Regions from separate parts of the Corynebacterium sp. UD i78 genome, predicted to be linked through region 2. Evidence: predicted binding sites of a transcription regulator. Region 2 holds the regulator's gene; each other region holds the start of a gene.
The links. The regulator LexA, encoded in region 2, represses DNA repair genes until DNA is damaged. The targets are predictions, from matches to a motif close to CGAACANNTGTTCG.
Positions count from the first base shown of each region.

Region 1: a site for LexA is predicted at 4,134-4,147, ahead of ACZ9GM_RS08755 (HNH endonuclease signature motif containing protein). Genes of this name have one in related genera too.
Region 3: a site for LexA is predicted at 5,585-5,598, ahead of ACZ9GM_RS06430 (HNH endonuclease signature motif containing protein). Genes of this name have one in related genera too.

Region 1 covers NZ_JBWCED010000001.1:1,851,998-1,861,807, forward strand. Annotated here, with positions in the region: gene ACZ9GM_RS08730 (TIGR03571 family LLM class oxidoreductase) at 42-989, opposite strand; gene ACZ9GM_RS08735 (DUF3017 domain-containing protein) at 1,016-1,387, opposite strand; gene ACZ9GM_RS08740 (bifunctional methylenetetrahydrofolate dehydrogenase/methenyltetrahydrofolate cyclohydrolase) at 1,394-2,251, opposite strand; partial or broken gene ACZ9GM_RS08745 (tRNA (cytidine(34)-2'-O)-methyltransferase) at 2,272-2,755, opposite strand; gene ACZ9GM_RS08750 (M18 family aminopeptidase) at 2,782-4,080, opposite strand; gene ACZ9GM_RS08755 (HNH endonuclease signature motif containing protein) at 4,202-5,536, shown strand; gene ACZ9GM_RS08760 (alpha/beta hydrolase family protein) at 5,698-7,527, opposite strand; gene ACZ9GM_RS08765 (circularly permuted type 2 ATP-grasp protein) at 7,537-8,799, opposite strand; gene ACZ9GM_RS08770 (C1 family peptidase) at 8,851-9,810, shown strand, end outside.
Region 2 covers NZ_JBWCED010000001.1:1,177,981-1,187,790, forward strand. Annotated here, with positions in the region: gene hrpA (ATP-dependent RNA helicase HrpA) at 1-568, shown strand, start outside; gene nrdR (transcriptional regulator NrdR) at 561-1,043, opposite strand; gene ACZ9GM_RS05585 (hypothetical protein) at 1,102-1,521, opposite strand; gene lexA (transcriptional repressor LexA) at 1,791-2,552, shown strand; gene ptsP (phosphoenolpyruvate--protein phosphotransferase) at 2,663-4,393, opposite strand; gene ACZ9GM_RS05600 (DeoR/GlpR family DNA-binding transcription regulator) at 4,611-5,387, shown strand; gene ACZ9GM_RS05605 (HPr family phosphocarrier protein) at 5,505-5,777, shown strand; gene ACZ9GM_RS05610 (uracil-xanthine permease family protein) at 5,796-7,136, opposite strand; gene hflX (GTPase HflX) at 7,147-8,598, opposite strand; gene ACZ9GM_RS05620 (hypothetical protein) at 8,693-9,478, shown strand; gene ACZ9GM_RS05625 (hypothetical protein) at 9,471-9,810, shown strand, end outside.
Region 3 covers NZ_JBWCED010000001.1:1,362,247-1,372,056, forward strand. Annotated here, with positions in the region: gene ACZ9GM_RS06415 (putative nucleotidyltransferase substrate binding domain-containing protein) at 1-1,430, opposite strand, end outside; gene ACZ9GM_RS06420 (PadR family transcriptional regulator) at 1,528-2,097, shown strand; gene ACZ9GM_RS06425 (NADPH-dependent 2,4-dienoyl-CoA reductase) at 2,094-4,181, shown strand; gene ACZ9GM_RS06430 (HNH endonuclease signature motif containing protein) at 4,262-5,500, opposite strand; gene ACZ9GM_RS06435 (GNAT family N-acetyltransferase) at 5,709-6,302, opposite strand; gene ACZ9GM_RS06440 (3-isopropylmalate dehydrogenase) at 6,312-7,364, opposite strand; gene efeU (iron uptake transporter permease EfeU) at 7,665-8,474, shown strand; gene efeO (iron uptake system protein EfeO) at 8,474-9,634, shown strand; gene efeB (iron uptake transporter deferrochelatase/peroxidase subunit) at 9,634-9,810, shown strand, end outside.

The DNA.
Region 1 (9,810 bases), 670 kb from region 2:
GAAACTATTGACAGATCGTGGCAGTACGTGTTACCCACGACCTACCCCAGCGCGCGGAACTCCGGGACGACGTGCTCGGCGAGCTCCGCCAGGGCGTCCTCCACCGGCCGGTTGCCGTGGCGCAGGCTGATCATGATGTGGTTCAGCCCCAGCTCCTGCTGTGAATGCAACAGTTCCAGCAGCGCGTTGCGGCCCAGCCGGAACCCGAAGTCGCGTCCCTCCGCGGGATAGGACGGGTCCTCTGCCAGGTCGATCCACAACGACTCCCCCACCGGCCGGAACCCCACCCCCTGCTCCTCACAGGACGCCCGCCACCTGTCGACCATGACCTTCTGGTCATGCAGGTTGCGGTGGTACGTCAGCCAGCCGTCGGCGTGCGCGGCGTTGAACTCGGTGGTCTGCAGGCAGGACCCCACCGCGAGCACCGGGACGCCGGCTGCGGTGGGCTTCGGCACGACCTCTGCGCCGCCCATGCGTCCCCTCGACCACGTCACCGGACGCATCCGGGTCTCCCATGCCTTGCGTAGCACCGACAGGTTCTCCCGGAAATCCTCACCGCGGGTGCCGTTGTCCATGCCGAACGCGGCGAACTCCTCCGGTCGGTCACCGGAGGCCACACCCATGAGGAAGCGCCCGCCGCTGAGCCGGTCCAGCCCGGCCGAACGCTTCGCCAGCAGCAGCGGATGCGCCAGCGGAAGCACCAGCGCCGCGGTCCCCAGGGCGATGGTCGACGTCTGCGACGCCAGCCAGGTCAGGTACATGAAGGGGTCGTGGATCTGACCGACGTCGCCGAAGGTCTCCACATTCAGCGGGATGTCGCGGCACCACACCGCGGCGAAACCGGCGTCCTCCGCGGCCTGTGTGAGCGCGACCTGCCGCGCCAGGTCGCCGTCAGGTGTCACCGGGGACAGACCGAGAGTCAGCTCGCCGGGCGCGAAAGTGCGCCGCCAGCCGGGCAGTGTCGTCGGCGGGTCCTCCGACAGGCGCATGATCTCGGGGAGTTCACGCACCGTGATCAGCTTCCCAGGGAGTCGACGGACCAGGCGGTGGCCAACAGCAGGACACCGACGATGAGACAGAAAGCCGAGTCGAACCGGCGGGAGCGGACGGCGAAGACTCCGAGGATCTTCGAATCCACCCACCAGCGGATCAGGCCGAGCCAGATCATGCCGGCACCGACGGCGAGTGTGCCGCGGCGCCAGTGCTCGGTGAGGATCAGCACCGCACCGGCGATGATCGCCACGAAGAAGAAGATGACGGAGAGCATCTGCAGGTTCCGGGTGACCCGGGACGCGGGCTGGTTCACGTCGTGCGGGTTCGCCAGCAGCGCACGCCGCTCCTCGTCGGTCAGCGGCACCAGGTCCGCGCGGTCTCCCTCAGTGGCCACGGCAGGTCAGGCCTGCGCCGCGAGCCGCTCGGCGCGCTCGACGACGTTGCCGACCAGGAAGGCGCGGGTCAGCGGGCCCACACCGCCCGGGTTCGGGGCGACGGCACCGGCGACCTCCCAGACGTCTGGATGGACGTCGCCGGTCAACTTGCCGTCCACGCGGGAGACTCCCACGTCGAGCACGGCGGCGCCCGGCTTGACCATGTCGGCGGTGAGCATGTGGGCCTTCCCGGCGGCGGCGATGATGATGTCGGCGTCGCGGGTCTCCTTGGCCAGGTCCTTCGTACCGGTGTGACACAGGACGGTGGTGGCGTTCTCGGAGCGGCGGGTGAGCATCAGACCGATCGGGCGGCCGACGGTGACACCACGGCCGATGACGACGGCCTTGGCGCCGTTGATCTCCACGCCGTAGCGGCGCAACATGCTGATCGCACCGTTGGGGGTGCAGGGCAGCGGGGCGGGCTCGTTGAGCACGAGCTTGCCGAGGTTCACCGGGTGCAGGCCGTCAGCGTCCTTGGCGGGGTCGATGCGCTCCAGGACCTCGTTCTCGTTGAGGTGCTCCGGCAGCGGGAGCTGGACGATGTAACCGGTGCAGGCCGGGTCAGCGTTGAGCTCGTCGATGACGGCGTTGAGCTCGTCCTGGCTGACAGTCGCCGGCAGATCCCTGCGGATACTGGTGACGCCGATCTTCTCGCAGTCCCTGTGCTTCATCTTCACGTAGGAATGGGAGGCGGGGTCGTCGCCGACAAGCACCGTCGCCAGGCCCGGGGTGATCCCCTTCGCCTTGAGCGCGGCCACCCGCTGCGCGAGGTCCTCGAAGATCTCACCTTGGTACAGTTTTCCGTCCAGCTTCATCGCAGTCACGCGGTCTACCTTATCGCGCCCTACACCGCACCCGGGAAACCCGCCTGGCGCCAGGCTTCATAGGTGGCGACGGCGGCGGCGTTCGCGAGGTTCATGCTGCGCCGGCCGGGCAGCATCGGGATACGGACCTGCTGCGTGACGCGCGGGTCGTCCAGCGCCTCCTGCTCCAGTCCGGTGGGCTCGGTGCCGAAGAGGAGGACGTCGCCGGGTTCGTAGGTGATGTCGGTGAACCAGGTGTCCGCGTGGCGCGGTGAAGGCGAAGACGCGGTGGCCGCCCCCATCGGCGAGTTCCGCCAGTGCGGCGTCCCGGTTCTCGTGGAGCGTGACGGACGCCAGGTCGTGGTAGTCCAGTCCGGCGCGCTTGACGTGCTTGTCGTCGAAGTTGAAGCCGAGCGGCCCGGCGAGGTGCAGCGCTGCACCCGTGCCGGCGCACTGTCGGATGGTGTTACCGGTGTTCCCCGGGATGACCGGCTGGTCGAAGAGCACGTGGCAGAAGGGGTTCACGGGGATCGCGGAGTTCACGGCGTCGCTCACAGTTCCCACCACGCCTTCAGCGCCTCAGCGAACCAGGCGAGGTCCTTCACCCCGGCCATCTCCCGGGCGGAGTGCATCGACAACAACGGGATGCCGACATCCACGGTGGGGATGCCGAGTCTGGTCGCGGTGATCGGGCCGATGGTGGAACCGCAGGGAACGTCGTTGTTCCCGGCGAAAACCTGGTCAGGGACACCTGCGGTAGCACAGGCGCGGCGCCAGGCGGCAGCGGTGACGGCGTCGGTGGCGTAGCGCTGGTTGGCGTTGACCTTGAGCACCGGACCGGCGTTCATCACCGGGCGGTTCACGCCGTCGTGCTTGCCCGCGAAATTCGGGTGGACACTGTGCGCCGCGTCCGCGGACACGCAGGCCGACCGGGCGTACATCGCGCGGGTCGCTGCGGCGTCCGCCCCGAGCGAGGACGCCACGCGCACCAGCACATCCTCCAGCACCGGACCCGCGGCGCCGGAGGTGGTGGCCGAGCCGATCTCCTCGTGATCGAAAGCAGCGAGGACCCGGATGTCCTTCCCCTGGCCGGAGGCCGGGGACGCCGCCAGCAACGCCTCGAGCGAGGTGAAGACACTGGAGAGGTTGTCCATCCGCCCGGCGGCGAGGAAGTCCTCCCGGGCACCGAAGATCCCGCCGTGCTGGGCATCGACGGTGATGAGGTCGTGGGCGACGATGTCGTCGGCCTCGACTCCCGCAGCCTGCGCCACCACATCGAGAATCGTCGGGGTGTCCTCCCCGACGGCGAAGACCGGCTGCATGTGCAGCTGACGGTCCAGCTTCAGGTCGGCGTTGACGTTGCGGTCGAGGTGGATCGCCAGGTGCGGGACGCGCAGCACGGGCCCGGTGGCGACGAGTTTCTCGGTGCCGTCGGCGAGCACGACGCGTCCGGCCAGCCGCAGTTCCCGGTCCAGCCAGGACGCCAGGATCGCCCCGCCGTAGATCTCGACGGCGGCCTGCCTCCAGCCGGCGGTGCCCGGGAGATCACCGATCGGCTTGAGCTTGAGGCCGGGCGAGTCGGTGTGGGAGCCGATGATGCGGAAACCACTGGTGGCGGGGTCAGCACCCTGCGGAACATCCCAGGCGATGAGTGCCCCGCCGCGGACGATGTAGTGCCCGCCGGGCCTCACGGCATCCACTCCCCACGGCGTCCGCTCGTCCTCGCGGACGTAGCCGGCGTCCTCCAGGCGTCGGGCGACCTCGGCGGCGGCATGGTAGCTGGAGGGGGACGCGGCAATGAAGTCGGCGAACCGGCGGGCGAGGGTGGCTGCTGGGGCAGAGTCGGTCATGGGGACCAGTTAACCACCGGGGCCGCCGTGGAACCCGACCACCTCCCTGGTATCGATCATGTGTTCTATTCAGCGACCTGTTCCGGAATTCCACGTCCGACCCCCTCATAGAGTCCATGTCATGACCGCACCACCGGCACCACCACCTCCCCAGGACGGCATCGACATCGTCGACCTCGCCTTCCATGACATCTACTTCGCCCCTGTCCCGGCACCGTTTCCGCAGTGGTCCCTGGAAACGGCCACGGACCTGTTGTCCGAAGCCACCCGCGCGCACAACCGCGCCCTGCTCGTCATGGCTGCCGAGTGCACCCCGGAGCCGGACGCGGATGTCGAGGCGCATCTCAGTGAGCTGAGCGCCCGTCTCTCCCTGCCCCGGCACCGCGCCGAGATGCTCACCGACATCGGACTGTTCCTTCGGCGCTTCCCGGTTCTCGCCCGTCGCATCGCCGGCGGATTCCTCGGCCCCGACCATCTCACGATGCTCGCCCGGTCCGTCACCGGTGTCTCCCCCGAGGATGACCGCGACGTCGAAGGTGATCTCCTCATCCTGCTGGCTCCCCGGCGCGACGGACTGTCCCTGCCCGGCGTCGCGGCGCTGCGCAACCGGGTCCGTCGGATCATCACCGAGCGGGACGCGTTGGCCCGTCCACCGGAGCCCGGAGAAAGGACGACACCGGCAACCGGCACCAGGCAGCGCCGGGTGGACGTCGCCGGGGGATACGATCCCGGCACCATCGTCATCACGGCGACCCTGCCCACGGAGGAAGCGGAGGAGTTCACTCTCATCCTCGACGCGGTCGGTCGGAAGCTCGGCTGTTCCCGGGCCGACGCGCTGATGCACCTGGCCCGCGGCACCGCGGACGTGCAGGTCACCCTCAATCTCTACCGTGACCCGGAGTCGCCGGTCGCAGCCACCCAGGCCGGGACATGGCTGGATGCCGCAGCCACCGACACGTTCATGGAGCGGGTGTCCCACCTGCGCATTCTCGCGCACGAGTCCACCGGGACCTACACCCCCACCGAGGCGATCGTCGCCTTCGTCAGGGGCAGGGACGGCACCTGCCGTCACCCCGGCTGCGACGTGCCCGCCGACCGGTGCCAGATCGACCACATCATGCGTCACCAGGGCGGTGGCCCCACCGCCACCCGGAACCTCCACTGCCTGTGCCAGCGCCACCACCTCATGAAGACGATGGGATGGCAGGACATCACCATGGCGCCCGACGGGACGGAGATGTGGACAAGCATCGGGGACGGTCACGTCTACCTCACCGAACCGACCGGCCCACTGGCCGCCTACGCCCGGTCCACCTTCTCCTCCCGGGCCACCCGGCGGTACCGCACCCTGCGCGAGCACAATGAACGGCGACTGGCCGAGCAGCACCGGGTACGCGACGCCGTGACTTCTGTTCAGGACGCCACGGCCCAAGACTCAGAGGAGGTGCCGTTCTAGCGGGTTCCGGAGGGAAAACAACTACGCTGCCTCCACTCCCGCCACGCAGACCCGACCGTTCTCGACGCTCATGTCGACCCGGGCTCCGGTAATGGTCAGGTACCATTTACCGCGGTCCCAGTCATGGGTGGCGATGGTCTGCGCGTCCGCGTCAGGACAGGTCAGCACACCCCGTGAGCCGTCAGCCAGTCGACCATCGCAGCGGCGATACGCTGCCGGTTCACCGGCCGGACGAAGACGTGCCCCTCGTCCTCCAGCTCCAGTGCAGCGGTCGGCACACCGCGCTGCGCCAGTGCCGCACTCATCTGCAGGTACTCGCTCGGCGGCACATTCGTGTCGTGCAGCCCGTGGATGAACAGCACCGGCGTCGTCGCCGCCCCGGCCCCCGAGACAGGCATACCCGACAACCTGACCAGCGGAGACACCGCCTTCAGCAGCTCCCCGTCCTGGATCGGGTAACCGTACTTCGGGAACGCCGCAGAGGCGATCCACGGCTCCGTGTCCCGGTAGAAGGTCTCCAGGTCGCTCATCCCGCACGCGCACACCGCCGCCCGGAACAGGTCCGGGAACCACGTCACCGCCACATTCACCAGGTAGCCGCCGTAGGACCGACCGGAGACCGCCAGGCGTGACCGGTCGGCCAGTCCGGCGTCCACCAGGAAGGACGCCGAGTCCTCGAGGTCCCTGATCCCGGCGAACCTCCCGTAGCGGTTGTCGGCGTGCTGGAAGGCACGGCCGTCCCCGGAGGAGCCGCGGACATTCGGCGTGAACACCGAGACGCCGGCGTCGATCACCGCACGCAGCACGTCATGGTGCCCGGGACGCGACTGCCCCTCCGGCCCGCCGTGGAAGTGCAGCAGCATCGGGGCAGGCCCCGTCACCGGCGCACCGTCGGACCCGACGGCCCGGTACAGCCAACCGGACAGTTCCACCCCGTCATGTGCGCTGTAGCGCAGCAGTTCCGGCTCCCCCAGCAGCCGGACATCGCCGTCGACAGGTACCCCGGTCACCGGTGTCATCCTGCTGGTGCGGGTGTCCACCAGGTAGACCGTCGGCGGGGCGTCCGGACTCTCCACCGTGCACACCAGCGACGCCCCGTCATCCGTGATCCGCAGCCCGTGCGCCACCATCCCCGGCAGGGTCACCTCCCGCCGCGCGGTCACCCGCTGGTCGGGGTCGAGCCGCAGCACCTCCAACGCGGAGCGCCCCGAGAGGTTCCACAACACCGCACCGGCCTCCTCGGAGCCGCTGATGCAGAACTCGTCAACATCGGCCTCGCGGTAGTGGATGAGCTCGCGGCTGCGCATCACCCCGTGCTTGGCGTGGATGCGCAGCACCCGACGCCGGTCGCTGTGATGATCCGAGCACACGAGCATCACCGGTTCGCCGTCCTCGCGCGGCGGCAGAATGCACCCGGCGTCGGTGGTCGCCCCGGGTTGTGGCGGCAGGAGAGGACGCCACGACCCGTCCGGCCCGATGAGCAGCAGTTCCCGGTTCGCCCGCGGCCCGACCCGCATCAGGGCGTGGCCGGCGTGCGCGGCGACGAGTTTACCGTCCACGCGGCGGTCGATGACCTGCACCGACCCGTCGACCGGGCTGACGAGGCGTCCCTCCGCCAGTCCGTCCTCACGCACGGCGTCCACGGCGAGGTTGCCGGCGTCCCACTCGACCAACGAGGTCTTCGCGTCGGTGTCGTCCCGCAGCAGCACCGCCGAATCATCCCCGGGATCGGTGGAGACCAGCCAGATCTCGGTGCGCTCGGTGCCCTCGGGGGCGATCTCCACGGCCAGCCAGTGGGCGTGCGGGGAATAGCGCACCGCCACCGCAGGGCCGGACGCCGGGATGCGGATCCGCCGGGCGTCCCCCAGGACCCCGTTGACGAGCGGGGCCTGCATCGCCACGGGCAGCCCCTCAGGATCGGCGTCGTCACGCAGGATGAAGGCGAGCGCGGATCCGTCGGGGGCGATGTCCGGGGCGGTGGTGTGTCTCACGCCTGCAGGCTACCGGAGAGGATCAGCGGTGAGAATCCACGTGTCCCGCCCACCGCCGCCCCGCGAGGAGTTGACGACCGTCGACCCGGCAGGTGCCACGCGGGTCAGCCCCACCCGCACCGTCGTGGCGCCCCCGGAGTCCAGGAGGCTGAACATCCGCAGGTCGACATGTCGGTCGGTGCCGTCGAGAGCGGGCAGCGTGGACAGCTCGACCCGCTCCTGCCCGATGAAGGACGCCGGGTCGGCGAGGATCTCCGCCCGGCGCGCCGCCAGCTGCGCCCGGGTGCACTCCGGTCCGACGGTGATACCCGACCCGCCGTACCCGTCGACCGGTTTGACGACAAGCTCATCCAGCCGGTCAAGGACCGTCAGGCGCTGCCCGGGATCGGCGCACAACCATGTCCTGACCTGCTGCAGCGCGGGCTCCTCCCCCAGGTAGAAACGCACCATCTCAGGTACGGAGGCGTAGACGGCCTTGTCGTCGGCCAGACCGTTGCCTGGCGCGTTGACGATACGGACGGTCCCGGCGGCGAGTGCGTCGCCGATCCCCGGGACCCCCGCTGCGAGGTGCGACTCGGTCACCCGCAGGTACACGAGGTCGACCAGCCGGTCGCCGTCCAGGTCCCACAGCACCGGCGTCCCGCGTTCCACGACCTCCAGCTGGTCACAGGTCCGTGGTGCCAGGTCACCGGTCTCGGCGATGATGCGCTGCTCGTCCCAGGACGGATCGTCCTCACCCGCGGTGAGCAGCACAGCGTGGTCGGACGCATCCCGCACGGCGTCACACAACATCTCCAGTGCACCGTCCGTCGGCACCAGCCGGTCCCCCATCGCCTCAATGAGCTCCGGGTGGTGTTCCTCCGTCACCTGCCGCGCGGCCAGGGCGAAGGTGAGGCCGGAGGGCATCCGGAGATTGTCCTCCAGCACCCGCCAGTCGGAGATCTGCTGCTCAGTCCCGGAACACACCAGGTCAGCACCGGTGACACAGGCCCGGATGGTTCCCCCGGGAACCCGGTGGCCCAGTTCGGTGTAGCCGGGGGCACGGCGGATCACCGCGGCGTCCATCCTTCCCGCCCGGACGATCCCGGCGTCCTCCGGGGAGGTCGCACCATAGACGTCGGCGAGGAAGTGGTCGAGGGCACGGGCGCGCTGCTCGACCCCGGCGGCGAGTCCGGTCCACACGGTCTCGTCGATGATCCGGGGCAGCGGTTCGATGTCGAAGGGCTGCCCGTTGAAGGTCATGCCGTGTCCGGCGGGATCGGGGAGCATCATTTCACCAGGGTAAACCCGGCCGACGGGCCCTGCAGCGCGTATAACGGACACATGCCTGATTTCTCCCTCTCTGCCGGGGTGCTCACGGAACTCCGTGACGCCGCGGCGTCCGACCCTGCGCTGCGCGTCGCAACCAATGCCGTGACCTCGACAGACATTGACAGTGTCACCCTCAACCGGGCTGCGGTCACCGCCGTTGACCCGACGACCGAGGTGAAGCTCGATTCCCTGGGCGTCACCGACCAGAAGCAGTCCGGCCGCTGCTGGATGTTCGCCGGGCTCAATGTCTTCCGCCACCGCGTCGCCGAGAGCCTCAATGTCGAGGACTTCGAGTTCTCCGAAACCTACCTCCAGTTCTACGACAAGATCGAGAAGTCCAACCACGCGCTGCGACGCCTCGACGAACTCTTCCGTTCCGGCGTCACCGACCCCGACGACCGTCTGGTCAACAGCCTGCTGTCCCACGCCGCGGACGACGGCGGATGGTGGAACTACCTCGTCAACCTCATCGGCAAGTACGGTGTCGTGCCCAAGGAGGCGATGGGCGAGACCTTCAATTCCGGCGACACCGGGCAGATGGACGCCCGGCTGCAGACCGTGCTGCGCGCCACCGCCTGGAAGATCCGGGACGCCGTCCTCGCCGCCGGAGACGCTGTCAGCGCCGGGACCACCGAGCCGATCATCGATGCCGGGTTGAAGGACGCCCACCGCGTCCTCGCCACCCACCTGGGCCTTCCCCCGGAGAGGTTCGTGTGGCAGTACCGCGACAAAGACAAGGAGTTCCACCGCGAAGGAGAGTTCACCCCGCTCGAGTTCCGGGACCGGGTGCTCTCCGAGGAGTTCACCGGCGGACTGGAGAACTACGTCTGCCTGGTCAACGACCCCCGCGAGGAGAACCCCTACGGTGCCGCGTACAGCGTCGCCGAGGAGACCAACATGTGGGGCACGGCGGACACCTCCTTCATCAATGCCGAGGTCAGCGAGCTCAAGCGCATCGCGAAGGCCAGCATC
Region 2 (9,810 bases):
TCTCGTCAAGGACTGCCGGGTGCTGGCCTGCAGGGAACTGCTGGGCGAGTTCGGTCCGGTCATCCGGGATCCCGACCGGTGCGCCGAAGCTGTCGCCGCGGCCCGGGACCGCGGGCCGGGAATGGTCCGCCAGACCGTCGTGGCTGTGGCGCCTGCCGCCCTTGCGGTGGCCGACATGTCCGCCGAACTGGAGAACTGGGACGGCGAGTCAATCACCGAGATGCGTGATCAGCTGAAGTTCTACCTGGGTCCCCACCGGATCACCCGGAACGGTGCGGCACACCTGCGCCATGTACCCCGCTATGTCGCGGCGATGCAGGCACGACTGACGATGATGGAGCAGGATCCGGACCGCGAGGCAGATCTCGCCGACCAGATCCGGGAATGCCTCGATGCAGTGCAGGCGACCCGCGACAGATTGCCGAAGAGCCGCGCCGCCTCCCCGCAGGTCAAGGACGTGGAGTGGCTCATCGAGGAGCTGCGCGTCGCACTGTTCGCCCAGAACCTGGGCACCACCCGGACGGCCAGTGTGCAACGGGTACACAAGGCCCTCCGGAAGATCAGCTGACGACATCCTCCGTGGTCTGCTGACCGGCCTGCCCCGCTTCGCGGAGCAGCCGGATCTCGTTCTCGAAGTCCTCGGCGCTGCGGAATGACTTGTAGACCGAGGCGAACCGGAGATAGGCGACCTCGTGGAGATTGCGCAGAGGTTCGAGGATCGCGAGGCCGATGTCGTTGGCGTCCACCTGTGATCCGTGGGTTGCGCGGATCGACTGCTCAACCTCGTGTGCGAGGACCTTGAGCGCGTCATCCGGGACCTCGAGTCCCTGACAAGCCCGGCTGACACCGCGGATGACCTTGTCGCGACTGAACTCCTCGGTCACACCATTGCGCTTGGTGACCAGGAGAATGGACCGCTCCAGTGTGGTGAAGCGGGTACCGCAGTTGCTGCATTCCCTGCGACGGCGGATCGCCGAACCGGATTCCACGGTGCGTGAGTCAAGGACCCTGGACTGTTCGGACCGACACGAAGGGCAGAGCATGATGGATTCTCCTGGGGCATACCGGGATTCGGATGCCGCCCATCGTAGTCCCGCAGTACTACTGCCCCGACTTCGCGGTACCTGGAACCGACTCCGTCAGATCCCCCGCGGTCGCCGGTCCGACCAGTGCGGGGACCGACTCCTGCTCCACCTGACCGGGATCGGTGAGCAGTGGGCTCAGCCCGATCATCAGCAGGCAGCTCAGACCGCCCAACAACACGACGCCCGGAGACTGGAGCACCATGATCGTGCGCCGGCGGGTCCGCCACCACCAGCCGCGTCCCTCGAACGCCCGTTCCGGACCGCGGGCGGTCCTTTCCCGGGACTCCACGGTCCGTGCGGAGGGACGGAGGACTGCTCCGGCGCCGGCAGTGTTCGAACTACCAGCGGCGGCAACGGTGGACCAGTCAGGTCGGCGGACCGGCTCCCGGAAAGCGCGGTCCCGGTCGGGGCAGGTGGTGATCACTGGTGTGGACATGGTGTGTGCTCCTCTCGACGTTGAGGCCCGGGAATCCTGTCTCCCGGACACGGACGACAGTTCAGCATCCGAGCCGGACAGCGGATCCCGGTTCCTTATCGAACATCGTCCGTACGTTCGAAATCTCTCGTTCAATCGCGAAGATAGCACGGATGTTCGACACAGTCCAGGAACCCGCCGAAGTTTTCGAACATGTTGGTAGGGAAACCGCCGACTTTCATGTATGGTCGAGAGAGAACAAGCCGGACAAGGCAGGGAGCGGAAGAACGATGGCACAGACCACACAGCCGGACGACGCCACAGGCGGAGAGGTCCGTCGCGGCCGTCCCAAGGGATCGGTGACCGCCAAGGGCACGGACGCGGCCGACGGCAAGGGGCGGGAGAAGCTCTCCGAACGACAGCGTCGGATCCTCGACGTCATCAAGGACGGCATCCAGTTCCGCGGGTACCCGCCGAGCATCCGCGAGATCTGCGATGCAGTCGGCCTGAACTCCACCTCGTCGGTCTCGTACCACCTCAAGGAGCTTGAGCGGAAAGGCTATCTGCGCCGCGAAGGCAACAAGCCCCGCGCCGTGGACATCCGTGGCCTCGACCCGACGGACTCGAGCTCGAAGCCCGGTCCGAAGCCGGCGTCCGTGCTGCCCAAGGGGATGCCGGAGCCGTCCTTCGTCCCGGTTGTCGGTCAGATCGCAGCCGGCAGCCCGATCCTCGCCGAGCAGCACGTCGAAAGCCATTTCCCGCTGCCCCAGGAGCTCGTCGGCGGCGGCGAGCTCTTCCTTCTCCAGGTTGTCGGCGAGTCCATGCAGGATGCCGGCATCCTCAACGGAGACTGGGTGGTCGTACGCTCCCAGCAGACCGCCGAGCTCGGTGAGTTCGTCGCCGCGATGATCGACGGCGAGGCCACCGTCAAGGAGTTCCACCCCAGCGACGGCACAGTGTGGCTTCTCCCCCACAACCCCCTGTTCGAGCCGATCCGGGGTGACGAAGCCCAGATCCTCGGTCGGGTCGTCGCCGTCCTGCGCAAGATCTGACGTCACCGCGTCGAGTTCCCGTCCAGATCCGGCAAGGCCCCGGAGTCGTCTCCGCCGGGGAGTCGTCACCGGGGCCTTCGCCCGACCGGGGCAGGCAGGGTCAACCGGGGTCAGCGGCCGATGACCGCCGCAGCTGCAGCCCGCGCCTCCTCCGCACCTTCGGCGTTGAGGGCGGCAGCCGCCATCTCCCGGCAGGTGACGAAATCGACGTCACCGAGCTGGGCGCCCACGGCAGCCAGTGCCGGGGTCGCCGCCGACAGGGAGTTCACCCCGAGGCCGGTGAGCACACAGGCCAGCAGCGGGTCAGCCGCCGCCTCACCGCACACTCCGACCGCGGTCCGGGTCACCGATCCCGCACGGCAGGTCGTATGCACCAGGTGCAGCACCGCCGGCTGCCACGGGTCGGTGAGGTACGCCAGTGACGACGACAGCCGGTCCGCCGCCATGGTGTACTGGGTCAGATCATTGGTACCGATCGAGACGAAGTCCAGGTAGGACATCATTTTCTCCGCCATCAGCGCGGCAGCGGGCACCTCGATCATCGCGCCGGCGGTCAGGCCCCGTTCGTGGCACATCTCCGCGAACCACCTGGCTTCGAAGACCGTCGCCACCATCGGCGCCATCACCCAGGTGTGTGCCGAAGGCTCCGTCCGGCCCGCGAGCTTCTGCGCCGCGGCGATACCGTCGAGCTGACGCACCAGTAGCTCCGTGTTTCCCCGGGCGATACGGAGTCCGCGCACACCCAGTGCCGGATTCTCCTCCTCCTCGGCGTTGACGAAGGGCACCGGCTTGTCGGACCCGGCGTCCAGCGTCCGCACCACGACCTTGCCCTCCGGGAACGCCCGGAAAACCTCCGCGTACTTCTCCGCCTGCTGCTCCACCGACGGCTCCTCGGTCTCGCTGAGGAAGCACAGCTCGGTACGGAACAGGCCGATACCTTCCGCGACCGATGCCGCGGCCTGTTCGGCGGTGGCACCATCCTGCACGTTCGCCAGCAGCTGCACACGCTGTCCGTCCCGGGTCTGTGCCGGACCACTCCAGCTGCGGACCTTCTCCGCGTACTCCGCGGCCTCGGCCACCCGGCGCTGAGCATCCTGCGGGTCCACACCGGACTCCACGGTGCCCTCGCCACCGTCGACGAGCAGCTGCTCGTCGTCGGACAGGGTCCGCAGCGAGCGACCGGTCGCCACCACACAGGGGATGTCGAGCTGTCGGGCGATGATGGCGGTATGGCTGGTGGCCCCACCCTTCTCGGTCACCACGGCGACGATCAGCGACGGGTCCAGAGTCGCGGTGTCCGCCGGTGCCAGATCATCGGCGAGCAGCACGTGAGGCGAGGTGACCTGGGGGATGCCCGGTTCAGGCTCACCACGGAGCTCGGCGATGACACGGTCCCGCACATCGGCGAGGTCCGTGACCCGCTCTGCCATCACTCCTCCCGCCTTGAGGAACATGTCGATGAAGTAGTCGGTGGCCTGGCGCACGGCATAGAGGTTCGTCTGCCCCGCGGCGACGGACTTCTTCACCTTCTTCGCCCAGGCGCGGTCACGGGCGATGACCACAGTGGCCTCCAGAACCTGACGGGCGTGCCCGTCGACCTGCTCCGCACGCTCGGTCAGACGGCCGGCGACAGTCTCCACCGCCTCAGTGAAGGCCTCGTACTCTGCATCCCGCTGATCCTCGGCCACTGTCGCGGTCGGTTCGGGGAGTTCCGGGCGGGCGGTGACCCAGGTTGCCGGTGCGAAAACCACACCCGGTACCACCGGCTTTCCCTTCACCACCCCCGCATCCTCCACGGGACTGGATTCACCGACGGCGGACGTGCTGTCTGACTTGCTCACGGAAGGCTCCCACTGGTGTTTCGGCGACTCGTTGTCAGCACCACGATACGCGCGAGCGATGCCTCCGGTCCGCCCGCGGGTCACCCCCGTCCAGTGTCTTCCGGCTACACCCGTCACCTCCATCCGCCGCCCCCTTCCGTGTACCCCGTGTGTCCACCCACCTATGATCGGGGCGTACCCCCTTGTCCACCCCTCCCTGGCCTGTGAAACGAGCACCGTGAATTCCGAAGAACGTCGCCGACAGATCGCGTCCCTCACCGCCGTCCACGGCCGGGTGACCGTGGTCGAGCTCGCCGACCGCTTCGACGTCACCCCCGAGACCATCCGCCGCGACCTCACGGTCCTCGACGACGAGGGCGCGCTGCACCGCGTCCACGGCGGTGCGGTGCCGACCAACACCTTCCAGACGAGGGAGACCGCGATCGAGGAACGCCGCGGTGCCGCCCCGGAAGCCAAGGTGCGTATCGGCCGAGCGGCATCCACACTGCTGCCGGAGACCGGGACCGTCTTCCTTGACGCCGGAACCACCACCGCGATGCTCGCCCACTCCATCGCCGAGGACCCCACCAAGGGACGCAACCTGACCTTCATCACGAACTGTCTGCCCATCGCCGTCCGACTGGGCGCGGCAGGGATAGGTGACGTCCAGCTGCTCGGCGGTCACATCCGGGCGATCACCCAGGCTGTCGTCGGCGACATCACGTTGCGGGCCATCGGTATCAACCACGCCGACATCGCCTTCATCGGCACCAATGCGCTCTCCCTGGACCACGGACTGTCCACCGCGGACGCCCGGGAGGCAGCCGTGAAGCGGGCGATGATCGCCAACGCCGACCGTGTGGTCACGATGTGTGACTCGACGAAGTTCGGCCGTGACTACCTCGTCAGCTTCGCCCCGGTCTCCGAGGTGGACACCGTGGTCACAGACACCGGTATCCCCGCCCAGTACCTCGAGGCACTGGAGCGCGAGGAGATCGACGTTCTCCGGGCGTGACCTGCTTCCTCAGACGGTCCCCACCCCCGTCGGCCGGAACGCTATACGCTGGGGCACGGACACGACCGTCCACCCGCCTATCACTCCGGAACCACAGTTAGGACCGTGAACATCATCATGGCTTCGACCACCGTCACCGTCGGCTCGACCGTCGGTCTGCACGCCCGCCCGGCCACCGTCATCGCAGAGGCTGCCGCCAACTACGACGACGAGATCCTCATCGCCCTCGTTGACGCCGACGAGGATGACGAGCCGGCGGACGCGACGTCCTCACTGATGATCATGGCGCTCGGTGCCGAGCACGGCGACCAGGTCACCGTGTCCTCGGACAACGCCGATGCCGTCACCGAGATCGCCGGCCTCGTCGAGAAGAACCTCGACGAGGAGTAACTCCCCCACCCCCGGGCGTCACCCCTCCAGGGTGTAGCCCCGGACCCGGGTGTCCCGTCCCTCACCGACGTTCTCGAAGAACCAACGCAGCAGCGGGTAGCCGACGATCATGCCGACCGAACCCCAGGCGATACCCTCGAGGGTCAGATCGCCGAAGGTGAGCGTCAGGTTGCCGATGCCGGCGATCATCGCCACCGACGCGGTGGTGAGATTCAGCGGATGGGCCAGATTGACCTTGTTCTCCTGCCAGATCCGGACGCCGAGCAGGCCGATCATGCCGTAGAGCACCATCGCCGCACCACCGAGCACACCGGTCGGGATGGTCTGGATGACCGCACCGAACTTGGGGACGAACGCGAGAGCCGCGGCGGTGAACGCTGCAACCCAGTAGGCCGCCGTCGAGTACACCCGGGTCGCCGCCATGACGCCGATGTTCTCCGCGTAGGTCGTCGTACCGGAACCACCGAAGCCGCCGGCCAGGGCGGTCGCCACACCGTCGGCCATGAGGGCAGCGCCCTGCTCGTCGTCCAGGTCACGGCCGGTCATCCCGGCCACCGCCTTGACGTGGCCGACATTCTCCGCGATGAGTACCACGATGACCGGGAGGGTCAGCAGGATCGCGTTGAGCTGGAACTCCGGGGTCTCGAAGTGCGGCAGACCGATCCAGTCCGCGTCCCGGATCATGTCGCCCGCGCCGCCGGCGAGGTTCCCGGTGACGGCCGCGAAGGCCCAGCCGATGACGACACCGAACAGGATGCCCAGGCGTCCGATCATGCCGCGACCGGCGACCGTGAACAGCAGCACAGCGGCCAACGTGACGGCGGCGACCAGCGGCTGTTCACCGAAATTTCCGGCGGCGTTCGGGGCCAGGTTCAGACCGATCATCGCGACGATCGCACCGGTGACCGCCGGCGGCATCACCGCGTCGATGACGCGACGGCCCGCTGCCTGCACCGCCAGACCGACGAGGAACAGGGCCACACCGACGACGACGATGCCGCCGAGCTGTGCGGCGAAGCCGTCCGCCTGGGACGCCGCCAGCGGCGCGATGAAGGCGAAGGAGCTGCCCAGGTAGGAGGGCACCTTGTTGCGGGTGAGCAGCAGGAAGATCATCGTGCCCACGCCTGAGAACAGCAGGGTGGTGTTCACCGGGAAGCCGGTGATGGTGGGCACCAGCAGTGTCGAGCCGAACATGGCGATGACGTGCTGCATGCCGATGCCGACGGTGCGCGGCCAGCTCAGCCGCTCATCGGGGGCGACGACGGCGCCGGGACGGACATGGCGTCCGTCCCCGTGGAGGGTCCAGACCCGGGTCCGGACAGGGGCGTCCCCCGTGGAATTCTCTCTTGATGCAGTCACGCACGACAGTCTAGGACTGCACCACGAAAGCGGCGAGTTCAGCCGCCAGCACCTTCGGCAGGCGGACGTCGAGGACCGTGCCGCCGGAGGTGTACTCCTCGGAAAGCACCGTACCCAGCTCGTGGACCCGGGAGACCACGTCCCCGCGGGAGAACGGCACGGACAGGGTGACCCGGGCGTCCATCGAATTGAGGAAGAGTTCCAGCCGGCTCTCCAGTTCCGCGATGCCCTCACCGGTGGCGGCGGAGACGAAGATCACGTCATCGAGCCGGTTGCGCAGGTCCGCCAGGACGAGCGGATCAGCGGCGTCGACTTTGTTGACCACGAGAATCTCCGGCGGGGCGTCCTCCCCGGTCTCCTCGGCGATCTCCCCGATCACCGTGTTGACCGCGGCGATCTGCTCCATCGGGAAAGGATCAGACCCGTCGACGACATGGAGGACGACGTCCGCAGCCATGACCTCCTCCAGTGTGGAGCGGAAGGCCTCGACCAGCTGGGTCGGCAGGAAGCGGATGAAACCGACGGTGTCGGAGAAGACGACGGTGCGACCGTCGGCGAGCTCCGCCCGCCGCGTCGTCGGGTCCAGGGTGGCGAACAACGCGTCCTCCACGAGGACACCGGCCCCGGTCAGCGCATTGAGCAGCGAGGACTTGCCGGCGTTGGTGTAGCCGGCGATCGCGACCTGGGCGACGGCCGAGGAGTCACGTCGACGGCGCTTGATGTCGCGGGCCTTCTTCATCCCCTCGATCTCCCGGCGCAGCTTCGCCATGTCGTTGCGGATGCGCTGACGGTCGGCCTCGATCTTCGTCTCGCCGGGACCACGGAGCCCCACGCCACCGTTGGAGCCCGCCCTGCCACCGGCCTGACGGGACAGCGCACCACCCCAGCCACGCACCCGGGTGATGAGGTACTCCAGCTGGGCGAGCTGGACCTGCGCCTTGCCCTCCCGCGACTTGGCGTGCTGGGCGAAGATGTCGAGGATGAGCATGGTCCGGTCGATGACCTTGACGTCGAGGAGTTTCTCCAGGGCGATCATCTGGCCGGGGCTGAGCTCACCGTCGGCGACGACAGTGTCCGCACCGGTCTCCACGACCACCTGGCGCAGCTCCTCGACCTTTCCGGAGCCGATGTATGTGCCGGAGTCCGGCTTGTCGCGACGCTGGTAGAGCATGTCGACGACCTCGGAGCCGGCGGTCTCGGCGAGGGCGGAGAGCTCCGAGAGCCGTGCCTCGACCTGCTCGACGGTGCCCTCGGTCCATACCCCGACAAGGACGACACGCTCCAGGCGCAGGCGTCGGTACTCGACGTCGTAACCGTCGGACTGCTCGGTCGAGTGGTCGGCGGTACCGCGGGTGAGGCGGCGCAGGCTCGACCGCTGTTCCAGGTCAAGGTCACCGACTGTCGGGGTTCCGGTCGGCTCGGGTGTGGGTTCGGTACCGTCGGTGCGGTTGATGTCGTTCATTGCTTTCTATCTTGGCACGGAACCGTCCGCCGTGACGCCGGGTGTAACGGAGCCCGGTCGTGGATCCCCCGCTCACGTGGATACAATATGAACCATGATTCCGGAACTGAGAAGTGTGGGGCTGGACTTCGCCCGTTGGCAGGACGCACTGGAGGCCGCCTACGGCACGGGTGCCCTGAGGGTGACCGGAGAGGTCCGCGACGGTCAGGTGCTCCAGTACGACGATCCGAGCGGTGCCCGACTGGTCATTCTCGCGGTTCCCCCGTACGGTTCCTTCGCCAGCTTCAGTGGCGGCAGCCAGACCAGTGCCCACCTGTCGATGATCAACGACATCATCGGGCTCGTCGACGTCGTCGCCGACTCGCCCCTGCTGCAGATCGGCGCCCAGGAGGCACCGGTCCTGTCCACCCTCACCGCGACTGTCGCCCAGGGTGCGATGCTCGCCGACGAAGGCGAACTGCGCTACCAGCCCGTCGAGCTCACCGCGCTGGCCGCCCAGGTCGGTGTCTACCGCACCCGGGACGAGGCCGCCCGGGCAGGCATCCTGTCGGTCGGTCAGGTCGAGTCCACCGGTGCACAGGCCCTGAACTCCGGTTCCGTGGCACCGCACGCCGGCGCCACGATCACTGTCGAGGTCACCGCTGCGGAACGTCGGACCACCGCCTTGACCGGCCAGCCCTTCTGGGCCTGCACGGTGAGCGCCCCCTTCGACTTCACCGTCGTCGTTCCCGCCGACCCGGACTCCACCGAGGCCGACACCCCCGCCCCCGGCACCATCCTCTCCGGCGACGTCCAGTTCACCCTGACTGCCGTGGACCCGGCGTCCTGCGGCGGCGGTTGCGGGGACGACGGCTGCGGCTGTGGAGGCTCATGTGGCTAGAGGTGGCCTACCGGCCACCGTTCTCCTCTCCGTCGGGTCGGTGGTCACGGCACTGCTGCTCGCCTACGGATTCGGGTACCCCGGCGCTCTCACCGGCGCCGCCCTGGTCGCGGTCACCGCGATCGTCGTCTTCCGCCGCGACTCGGACCGGGAACTCCACGCGCTGCGTTGCTCGATCGAGCACTCGGCGTCCGACATCTCCCGTGTCCTGCACCAGTGGCACGAGTTCCACCATTCCGGTGCACCCGAGCACGTCCGCGACCGGACGCACCACCGACCCCGGCTGCTCAACCCCGACTGCGGGGTGGACAGCGTACGCCGGTTCCACCACG
Region 3 (9,810 bases), 180 kb from region 2:
TGCTCGACGAGCTCACGGGAACCGTGGACGACACGCATGTCGAAGAAGGTCTGGGCATAGAGCAGCGCGTCCGGGTCCGGCGCCGTCACCCAGGTGTGGAAGATGTCCGCCCACTGCCCCACCGTCATCCGCCATGCCGGATTGGAGGCCATCATGTCCCCGGGGCAGTACACCTGACCGGCCGCGGCCAGCCCGTCGCACACCATGGCCGACAGGGCGGCGAAGTACCCACTGTGGGCGTCCTCGTCGTAGTCATCGGAGAGCACCAGGCAGTTGTCCTGGTCGGAGGCGAAACCGGCGGCACGACGGCCCTGTGACCCCACCACGGCGAAACCGTAGGGCACCGGCGGCGGGCCGAGCTCCTCCTCGGCGAGCGTGAGCAGCCGGCGGGCCAGGGAGTCCAGGCCGACGGTGAGCAGCTCACTGACCTCCTCCGGCGACGCGCCGCGCTCGATGAACCCGGCGGCCATCGTCGCGGCGTCGTCGACGATGCGTTTCATCTGCTCGTCGGTGCTGGCCTTGGCCAGGTCAGCCGTGAGGTAGATCGGGTCATTGCGCATGGTGCGCATGACGTCGGACGCAGCGAGAATGCCGACCAGCACACCGCCCTGCGAGGCATCGGTGACCGGCAGGTGATGAATGTGCAGGTCGCTCATCCGCAGCATCGCCTCGAAGACGGTGCCCTCCGGTTCGACGGACACCGGGTCAGGCGTCATGATCTGACGGACCGGGACGCCGGCGTCCACCCCGGCGGCGAGAACACGGTTACGCAGGTCCCGGTCGGTGATGATGCCCACGAGGCGGCGTCCTTCCGCTGCACTGTCCACCACCGGCAGGCAGGAGACCCGCTGCTCCCCCATCAGCGCGGCGGCTTCCGCGACAGCCACCGACGCGTCGACGGTGACCAGGTCCCGACAGTGGTGCTCCATGTCGGCGACGGTACGACGCAGGACGTCGGTGCCGGCGCGCTGGCGGAGGCGGTCGGCATCCGCACGGATACGCACCGAGAGCCCCGCGTAGTAGCGGGCGACATCGGGATTGCGGCCGACGAGTTCGAGCAGGTCCGCGCCGGGCAGGGTCAGCAGGAGACTGTCCTCGACGGCGACCATCGTGTAGTACGACGGGCCGTGCGTATCAGGGGCGGCGAGGTAGTCCCCTCTCACCCCGGGCAGCATCGCCGAATAGCCGAAGGAATCACCGGTGCCTCGTCGATCGAGCAGGACCCCGGAGTCATCGGTGACGTCCACCGCGCCGGAGCGGACGATGAACAGATGGTCGTTGTCGTTGCCTGAGGTGATGACCGTGTCGCCGCGCCGGACATAGGTCATCGTCATCTTCGCCGGCAGCGCGTCGAGGTCAGCCTCCGGCAGGTGGGCGAAGGGCTCCTGTTCTGCGAGGAAGCGGCGGATTTCATCGAGTTCCACACTCATGGGCTCACAGTACGTTGCAGACTGAACGTGCACCCCCGCACCGGGGTATAGGCAACGAGTTGCACATAATCATGTGATGGCGGTTACACTGCCTGCCATGGCGTTGGACCACGCGATCATGATCTCCCTGGCGGAACGACCCGGCACCGGCTACGAGCTGAGCCGGCAGTTCTCCACGTCCCTCGGCCACTTCTGGCCGGCGACCCGCCAGCAGATCTACCGCACCCTGTCCCGCCTGCATGACCGTGGCCTGGTGACCTGTGAAGACGTCCCCCAGCAGGGCCGTCCGGACAAGAGGGTCTACACCCTCTCCCCCGCCGGGGAGGACGCCCTGGCGTCCTGGATCGCCGAGCCCTCCCCCGTCCCCACCCTGCGGGACAGCCTGGGTGTGAAACTGCGCGGCGCCGAACACGGCGACCTGGCTGACGTCCTGACCGACGTCCGGCACCACCGCGCCGTCCACGCCGAACGACTGGCCCTGTACCGCGGCTACGCGGTCACCCAGTTCCCCGAGGCCGCGTCCGGACCCACGGCCCTGACCGGCCGACGACTGCACCAGTACCTCGTCCTGCGCGGCGGCATCCGCATGGAGGAAGGATTCGTCGCCTGGTGCGACGAGGTACTCGAGACCCTGACTCCCTCTGACTACCGAGAAGAGCTGACATGACTGACACCACTGCCCCCTTCCCGAACCTGTTCCGTCCCCTGGACATCGGCGGTATCACCCTGCCCAACCGCTCGGTCATGGGCTCGATGCACACCGGCATGGAGGAGCGCATCTGGCACGCCGACGAGCTCGGCGAGTTCTACGCGGAACGCGCCCGTGGTGGCGTGGGCCTCATCATCACCGGTGGCATCACCCCGACCCGCTCCGGCGACCTCATGCCGCTGGGCGGACGCATGGCGACCCCGCTGTCGGTCCTCCACCACCGCCGGATCACCTCCAAGGTCCACGAGGCCGGCGGACTGATCGCCATGCAGATCCTCCACGCCGGACGCTACGGCGTGACCCCGTTCAAGGCCGCGCCTGGTTCCGAGCCCTCGCCGATCCACCCCTTCAAGCACATCCGGATGACCGACCGCATGATCCGGTACACCATCCGCTCCTACGGTCGGGCGGCACGACTGGCGCGCAAGGCCGGGTACGACGCCGTGGAAATCATGGGCGGCGAGGGCTACCTGATCAACCAGTTCCTGTGCCCGCACACCAACGACCGCACCGACCGGTGGGGTGGGTCGACCGTCAACCGGCAGCGGTTCCTCGTCGAGGTCATCGATGAGATCCGACGCCAGGTCCCGCGCGATTTCCCGGTCATTCTGCGCCAGTCCGTCGCCGACTTCGTCAAGGACGGCCAGACCTTCGACGAGATCGCCCTGCTCGCCAAGCGTGCCGAGCGCCACGGGGTGGACGCCATCAACACCGACATCGGCTGGCACGAGGCGAAGGTACCGACCATCGTCACCTCGGTGCCGCGTGGTGCCTTCGTGAAGTTCACCGAGCGACTGGCCGACGTGGTGAAGATCCCGCTCATCGCCTCGAACCGGATCAACACCCCGGAGGTCGCCGAGGACATTCTCACCGACCGCCGGGTGGACGCCGTCTCGATGGCCCGACCTTTCCTCGCCGATCCGGCGTTCATGAACAAGGCTTCGCAGGGCAGGTCCGAGGAGATCAACACCTGCATCGGCTGCAACCAGGCCTGCCTCGACCACGCCTTCGTCGGCAAGAAGGTCACCTGCCTGGTGAACCCCCGGGCCGGTCGGGAGACGAAGCTGGTGCTCTCCCCCACCCGGTCGGCGAAGAAGGTCGCGGTCATCGGTGCGGGCCCGGCGGGCCTGTCGGCGGCGGTCTCTGCAGCGGAGAAGGGCCACAAGGTGACCCTGTTCGAGTCCCGTGACCATGTCGGCGGTCAGTTCGCCATAGCTGCCCGGATCCCCGGCAAGGAGGAGTTCCATGACTCCATCCGCTACTTCCGGACGCAGCTGGCGGTCCGTGGTGTGGATGTCCGGCTGAACACCCGGGCATCGGCGGAGGATCTGGTGGCCGGCGGTTTCGACGATGTCATCCTGGCCACCGGTGTGACGCCGCGCATCCCACAGATCGACGGGATCGACCACCCCTCGGTGATGACCTACGCCCAGGCCGTACTCGGCGAGCGCGAGATCGGCCACCGGGTCGCCGTGCTAGGGGCCGGCGGTATCGGCTTCGATGTCTCCGAGTTCCTCACCACCCCGACCGGCGAGGATTCCCCGACGCTCAACCTCAAGGAGTGGGAGCAGGAGTGGGGTGTGACCGAAGATCTTGAGACCCCCGGTTTCCTCACGAAGCCGCGTCCGGAAGCTCCACTGCGCAAGGTGTACATGATCCAGCGCAAGGCGTCCCGCCAGGGTAAGTCGCTGGGCAAGACCTCCGGCTGGGTACACAAGGCCTCGGTGAGGGGGAAGAAGGTCGAGCAGATCAGCGGTGCGACGTACGAGAAGATCGACGACGCCGGCCTGCACCTAGCCTTCTACGAGGAGACGAAGGACAGGAAGGGCAGGGTCATCTCGAAGGAGCTCAAGGAGCGCCGCGTCATCGAGGTCGACAATATCGTGCTGTGCACCGGCCAGGAGTCGGTGAAGGAGCTCGCGGAGCCGCTGAAGGCTGCCGGCATCGACGTCACCATCGTGGGTGGCGCTGACCTGGCTGCCGAACTGGACGCCAAGCGTGCGATCCGCCAGGGCACGGAGGCTGCGGCGAAGATCGCGTAATCGCGCAGCCGTAGCCCGGTCGTCCCCGTCTGTCATGGCGGCAGGGACGCCGGGTCTTTCCGTATGTGGAAGGGCACAGGTCAGGGTTCGGGGCCTGCTCTGGCCGGGGACAGGGGACCGTCAGCCTCGGTCACCGCGATGACACCTGCCGGGCCGGTCCAGATCACCGTCACCCCACCATCGGTGGTCTCCGCCGCCCACAGTCCCGCAGTTTTCAGGGCATGATGCAGCCGGCACAGGCACATCCCGTTGATCACGGCCGTCGGACCGTCCGAGTCCGGACTGGTGTGCCACGAGTTGACGATATGGTCGTGCTCGCACCGGTCGGCGGGAATGTCACAGCCCGGGAACCGGCAGTGCCCGTCCCGGCCCTCCATCGCCGCACGCTGCATGGTGGGGAACCGGTAGGACTCACTCTCCTCGGCGAGGATCTCGGCCTGGTTCGGCAGGTTGCGGACATAGTCAGCCACCGACTCCAGCATCTCGGCGGTCACCTCGGAGATGTAACCGACCTTCGGGACAAACGCGCCACCGACACCGGTGACGCCGTCGACGGTGGTGCGGTACAGGTTGACCACCGTGCGCATCGCCTCCGGGGTGTCCCCGAGCTGATCGAGCAGCACACGTGCCCGGCACTGCGCCATCGAGGGCACGGCGGCACTGAAGTCGCTGAGGTCGCTGAGGTCGCTTTCGGTACCGTCCTGATCCTCAGCCGCCTTGCGTGCCGCCCGCAGCAGTTCCAGGGCCTTGTCACCGACAGCACCCCACACGGCGGTGGCGGTGGTCTCCGACCCGCAGTCCAGCACCAGTTTCGTGCCTCGCTTGGTCAGCCGCTGGGTGTCCTGCTCGGCCAGTTCGGTGGCTGCGACCAGGCCGGCGGCCACAGTGGCGAGGGTTTCCTGGACGACCAGGGCGAAGGCCTCCAGTCCGACGGGGCAGTTCGCTTCCATCCAGTCGGTCAGTGCTGCGGCGACCGCGGTGTCGATGACCGGGCCCAGCCGGCGCGCTTCTGTCCGGGTCAGTGTGGTGAGATGACGGTTGATCTGGGACCAGACGGTGTCGAGGTGGTCGACGGTGATCCGCCCGTCGGCGCCGAGCAGGTCGAACAACTCCGGCATCCGTGCGGCGAGTTCGGCAGCGTGTGCGTATCGGTAGGCTTCTGCCCGCGTCCTGCCGCGTAGCGCGAGGACGGTGGACAGGCGCAGGTCTTCGTCGATGGTCAACAGCCAGGTCACGAGATCGAACTCGGCGTGGTTGACCGCCTGGACGAGGTCGCGGGCAGGGTGTTCGGCATCCAGTGGCAGCAGTGCGGTGGTCATGTTCCCTCCCTCGCAGCGTCCGGATCATCATCGACCGACAGTTTGATCACTACCCGAAAGTATATCCGAGCCATCGGACAGTGTCAACCACACGTTCGAATCTGTGGAATATCGGCGGCATAGTGTGCACGACGCGGGATCTGCTCCCACCACTCCTGTCAGCGAGCCCAGCTACGGAAAAGCCCGGGTGAGCTCGCCAGAACCGCCATTAGACCCCGTACCCCAGCCGGAACCTCAGGGATGCCCGGACCTGCGGCCACTCGGCGGGGACGATCGAGTAGACGCAGGTGTCCCGCAGCGACCCGTCGGGGGTGCGGGCGTGTTGACGGAGAACCCCGTCAAGTTTTGCGCCGAGCTTCTCGATGGCTGCCCGGGACTGCCGGTTCATCCACGAGGTGCGGAACTCCACCGCCGCACAGTCCCACACCTCGAAGGCATGGGTGAGCAGCAGCAACTTGGACTCGGCATTGGTGCCGGAGCCCTGCGCACTCTTCGCGTTCCAGGTGGACCCGATCTCCACCCGAGGCAGGGACCCGTCGATGTTCATGTACGTCGTCATGCCGATGACCCGGCCGCTGCGCAGGTCGCGGGTGGCGAAAGGGATCATCGAGCCGGCGTCCTGCAGGGCGAGACGACGGTCGATCTCCGCCGTCATGCCGTCCGGGCCGGGAACGGGCGTGTACCAGAGCTTCCAGAGCTCGCCGTCCTTCGTCGCCTCGACCAGGTCGGCGGTGTGGTCGTGACTGAGCGGCTCGAGACGGACGATCTCACCGGTGAGGGTGACGGGCGACAGCGTGGTCATCGGAAAGGCCTACGCAGTCACAGCCGCAGCGACCCGGTCGCCGACCTCGGCGGTACGGATCTGCGAGGCGTCGCGCGAACCTGCCTCGGCCAGCACCGCGGCCTCGATCTTCTCGGCCTGGGCGATACGGAGGTCGGCGTCCTGCCCCTCGTCGCCGGCGAGGTGACGCAGCAGCAGTGCGGCCGACAGAATCGCCGCGCACGGGTCGGCGATACCCTGACCCGCGATATCCGGCGCGGAACCGTGGACCGGCTCGAACATGGACGGACTCTTCCGGGACGGGTCGATGTTGCCGGACGCCGCCAGGCCGATACCACCGGTGACCGCACCGGCGAGGTCGGTGAGGATGTCGCCGAAGAGGTTGTCGGTGACGATGACATCGAATCGGCCCGGGTCGGTCACCATGTAGATGGTCGCGGCGTCGATGTGGCAGTAGTCCACCGTGACCTGCGGGTACCCGGCACCGATGGTGTCAATCGCGCGAGACCACAGCCCACCGGCACTGACCAGCACATTGGTTTTGTGGACCAGGGTCAGCTTCCCGCTGCGGGAGGACGCCCGCTCGAAGGCGTCACGCACGACGCGCTCCACGCCGTACCAGGTGTTCTGACTGACCTCGCTGGCGACCTCGTGGTCGGTACCCTCACGGAGCGTGCCGCCGTTACCGCAGTACAGACCCTCGGTACCCTCGCGCACGACGACGAAGTCGATCTCGCCGGGGTTCGCCAGCGGCGAGGAGGAACCCGGGTAGAGCTTGGCGGGACGCAGGTTCACCGCGTGGTCCAGCTTGAAGCGCAGCGGCAGCAGCAGGCCGCGCTCGAGGATACCGGCAGGCACGGAGCGGGGATCTCCGATGGCGCCGAGCAGGATCGCGTCATGCTCCCTGAGGGACGCCAGGTCAGCGTCGGTGAGCAGCTCGCCGTTGCGGAGGTAGCGGCGGGCACCGAGGTCGTAGTCGGTGGTGTCGATGGCCTCGTCGCCGGTCACGGCATCGAGGACCTTGAGCGCCTCGGCGGTGACTTCGGTTCCGATTCCGTCTCCGGCGATAACGGCGAGTTTCATTCCGTGGGCTCCTTAGCGTCAATCCGTCTCACATCGTTGGAAAGTGCAGCCAGAATACCATGCCTCCCCCACCGTCAGCCCATGGCGGCCCCGGAGAAACCGGACCAGGATCCACCCCCGGAGTCAGCCCCCGGGGCGATAAGTAACCACCCCCACACCGTCCCCCTCTTTTGCTTCCACTGCAGCGGGACTAACATTCTCTTGCCCCAGAGCTTCGGTGAGCCTCACCATCATGCAGTCCGTCGGCATCGGCCCACTACGGCCGTAACAGTGCACGTCATTCATCAGAAAGCAGCCGCAGTGTTCTACACCAACGCTCTCATCGGTCTCCGCGAGGGTCTCGAAGCCACCATGGTGGTCATCATCCTCGCCGCGTACCTGAAAAAGACCGGTCAGCGCCGCTCCTACCCCTGGTTGTGGGGAGGTATCGTCGCCGCGCTCGCGGTGACAGTCAGCGTCTTCCTCATCATCCACTTCGGCACGAAGACCCTCACCACCACCGGCCAGGAACTCATCGGCGGCATCGCCTCCCTGGTCACCGTGGCACTGGTGGTCTGGATGCTGATCTGGATGAAGGGCGCGAGCAGGAACATGACCGCCGAGCTCGAGGGGAAGATGGAGAAGGCCGTGTCCGTGGGCCCGTTCGCCGTCGCCACCGTCGCCTTCATCGCCGTCGCCCGCGAAGGCATCGAGACCGCACTGCTGGTCTTCGACTCCTTCAGCCGCTCGCTGGGTGTCCCCTTCGCCGGGCTGATGACCGGCGTCGGCATCTCCATCGTCATCGGCGTCGCCCTGTACCTCGGCGCCGTGAAGATCAACCTGAAGATGTTCTTCCAGATCACCGGGGCGCTGCTGATTCTCGTCGCCGCCGGCATCCTGCGCTACGGCATCACCGACCTCCAGGAGGCCGACGTTCTGCCGGGCCTGTCGAACTACGCCTTCGACATCTCCGACGTCCTGGAGCGCGGTACCTGGTACGCCACCCTGCTGGAGGGCATGTTCAACATCGTCCCGAACCCGACGGTCCTCGCCTTCACCGGCTGGGCGGTCTTCCCCGTCATCGCTCTGCCTGCCTTCTTCCGGCCCACGAAAACCAAAGGATCCAAGTAATGAAGATCTCCCGTATCTCCCGCGCCGCACTCGCCGTTCCGGCGGTGATCGCTCTTCCGCTGGGAATGGTCGCCTGCGCCGACAAGGACGATGACGCCCCTGCGTTCGCCGTCACCGCCGACGACGAGAACTGCGACCTCGACGCCTACGACGCCACCACCGGCAACAACAGCTTCGAGGTGACCAACAACGGCAAGAAGATCACCGAGTTCTACGTCTACACCGACGGTGGACGCGTGGTCGGCGAGGTCGAGAACATCGGCCCGGGTGCCACCCGCAAGCTGCTGGTCTCCATCCCCGAAGCCGGCACCTACCAGGCCACCTGCAAGCCCGGCATGGTCGGTGACGGCATCAGCCACGACCTGAACATCACCGGCGACGCGGTCGACCTCACCGAAGGCAGCGACACCCTCACCGCCGCCGTGGAGGGCTACCTGCGCTACGTGCGGTCCCAGACCACCGCACTGCAGGAGGCGACCGACACCTTCGTCCAGGCCATCCAGGACGATGACATCGAGACCACGAAGTCCCTGTTCGCTCCGACCCGTATCTACTACGAGCGCATCGAGCCGATCGCCGAGTCCTTCCCGGATGACCTGGATCCGCGCATCGACCTGCGTGAGGCCGATCTCGAGGACGGCCAGGAATGGACCGGCTTCCACAAGATCGAGAAGGATCTGTGGGAGAAGGGCGAGATCACCGACGAGACCAGGGCGGACGCCGACCAGCTGGTCGAGGACATCGCCGAGCTCGTCGACGGCGTCAACGCCGACGACTTCACCGTCGCCCCAGACCTCATCGCCAACGGCGCCCACGGCCTGCTCGACGAGATCTCCACCTCGAAGATCACCGGCGAGGAGGACATCTTCTCCCACACCGACCTCTGGGACTTCCAGGCGAACCTGGACGGTTCCAGGGCCGCCGTCGCCTCCCTGGAGGACGCCATCGACGAGAAGGACGCCGACCTGCTGTCCGACATCAACGTCAAGTTCGACGCCGTCCAGGAGCGGCTGGACACCTTCCGTGACGGTGACGGCTTCGTCTACTACGACACGGTCGGCGAAGACGACCGTAAGAAGCTGTCCACCGTCCTCGACCAGCTCAATGAGCAGGTCTCCAAGGTCACCGGCGTCATCACGGCAGCGGAGAGCGGCAGGTAATGTCCGACCGGCCCGTTTCCCGCCGTCATTTCCTCACCGGGCTCGGTGTCACCGGGCTCGGTGCGGCCGCCCTCGGCACAGCAGGTGTCGCAGGTGTCGGTACACTGGCCGCCTGTTCCACCGACGATGACAGCCAGGTGGTCCCCTTCCGGGGTGTCCACCAGGCCGGCGTCACC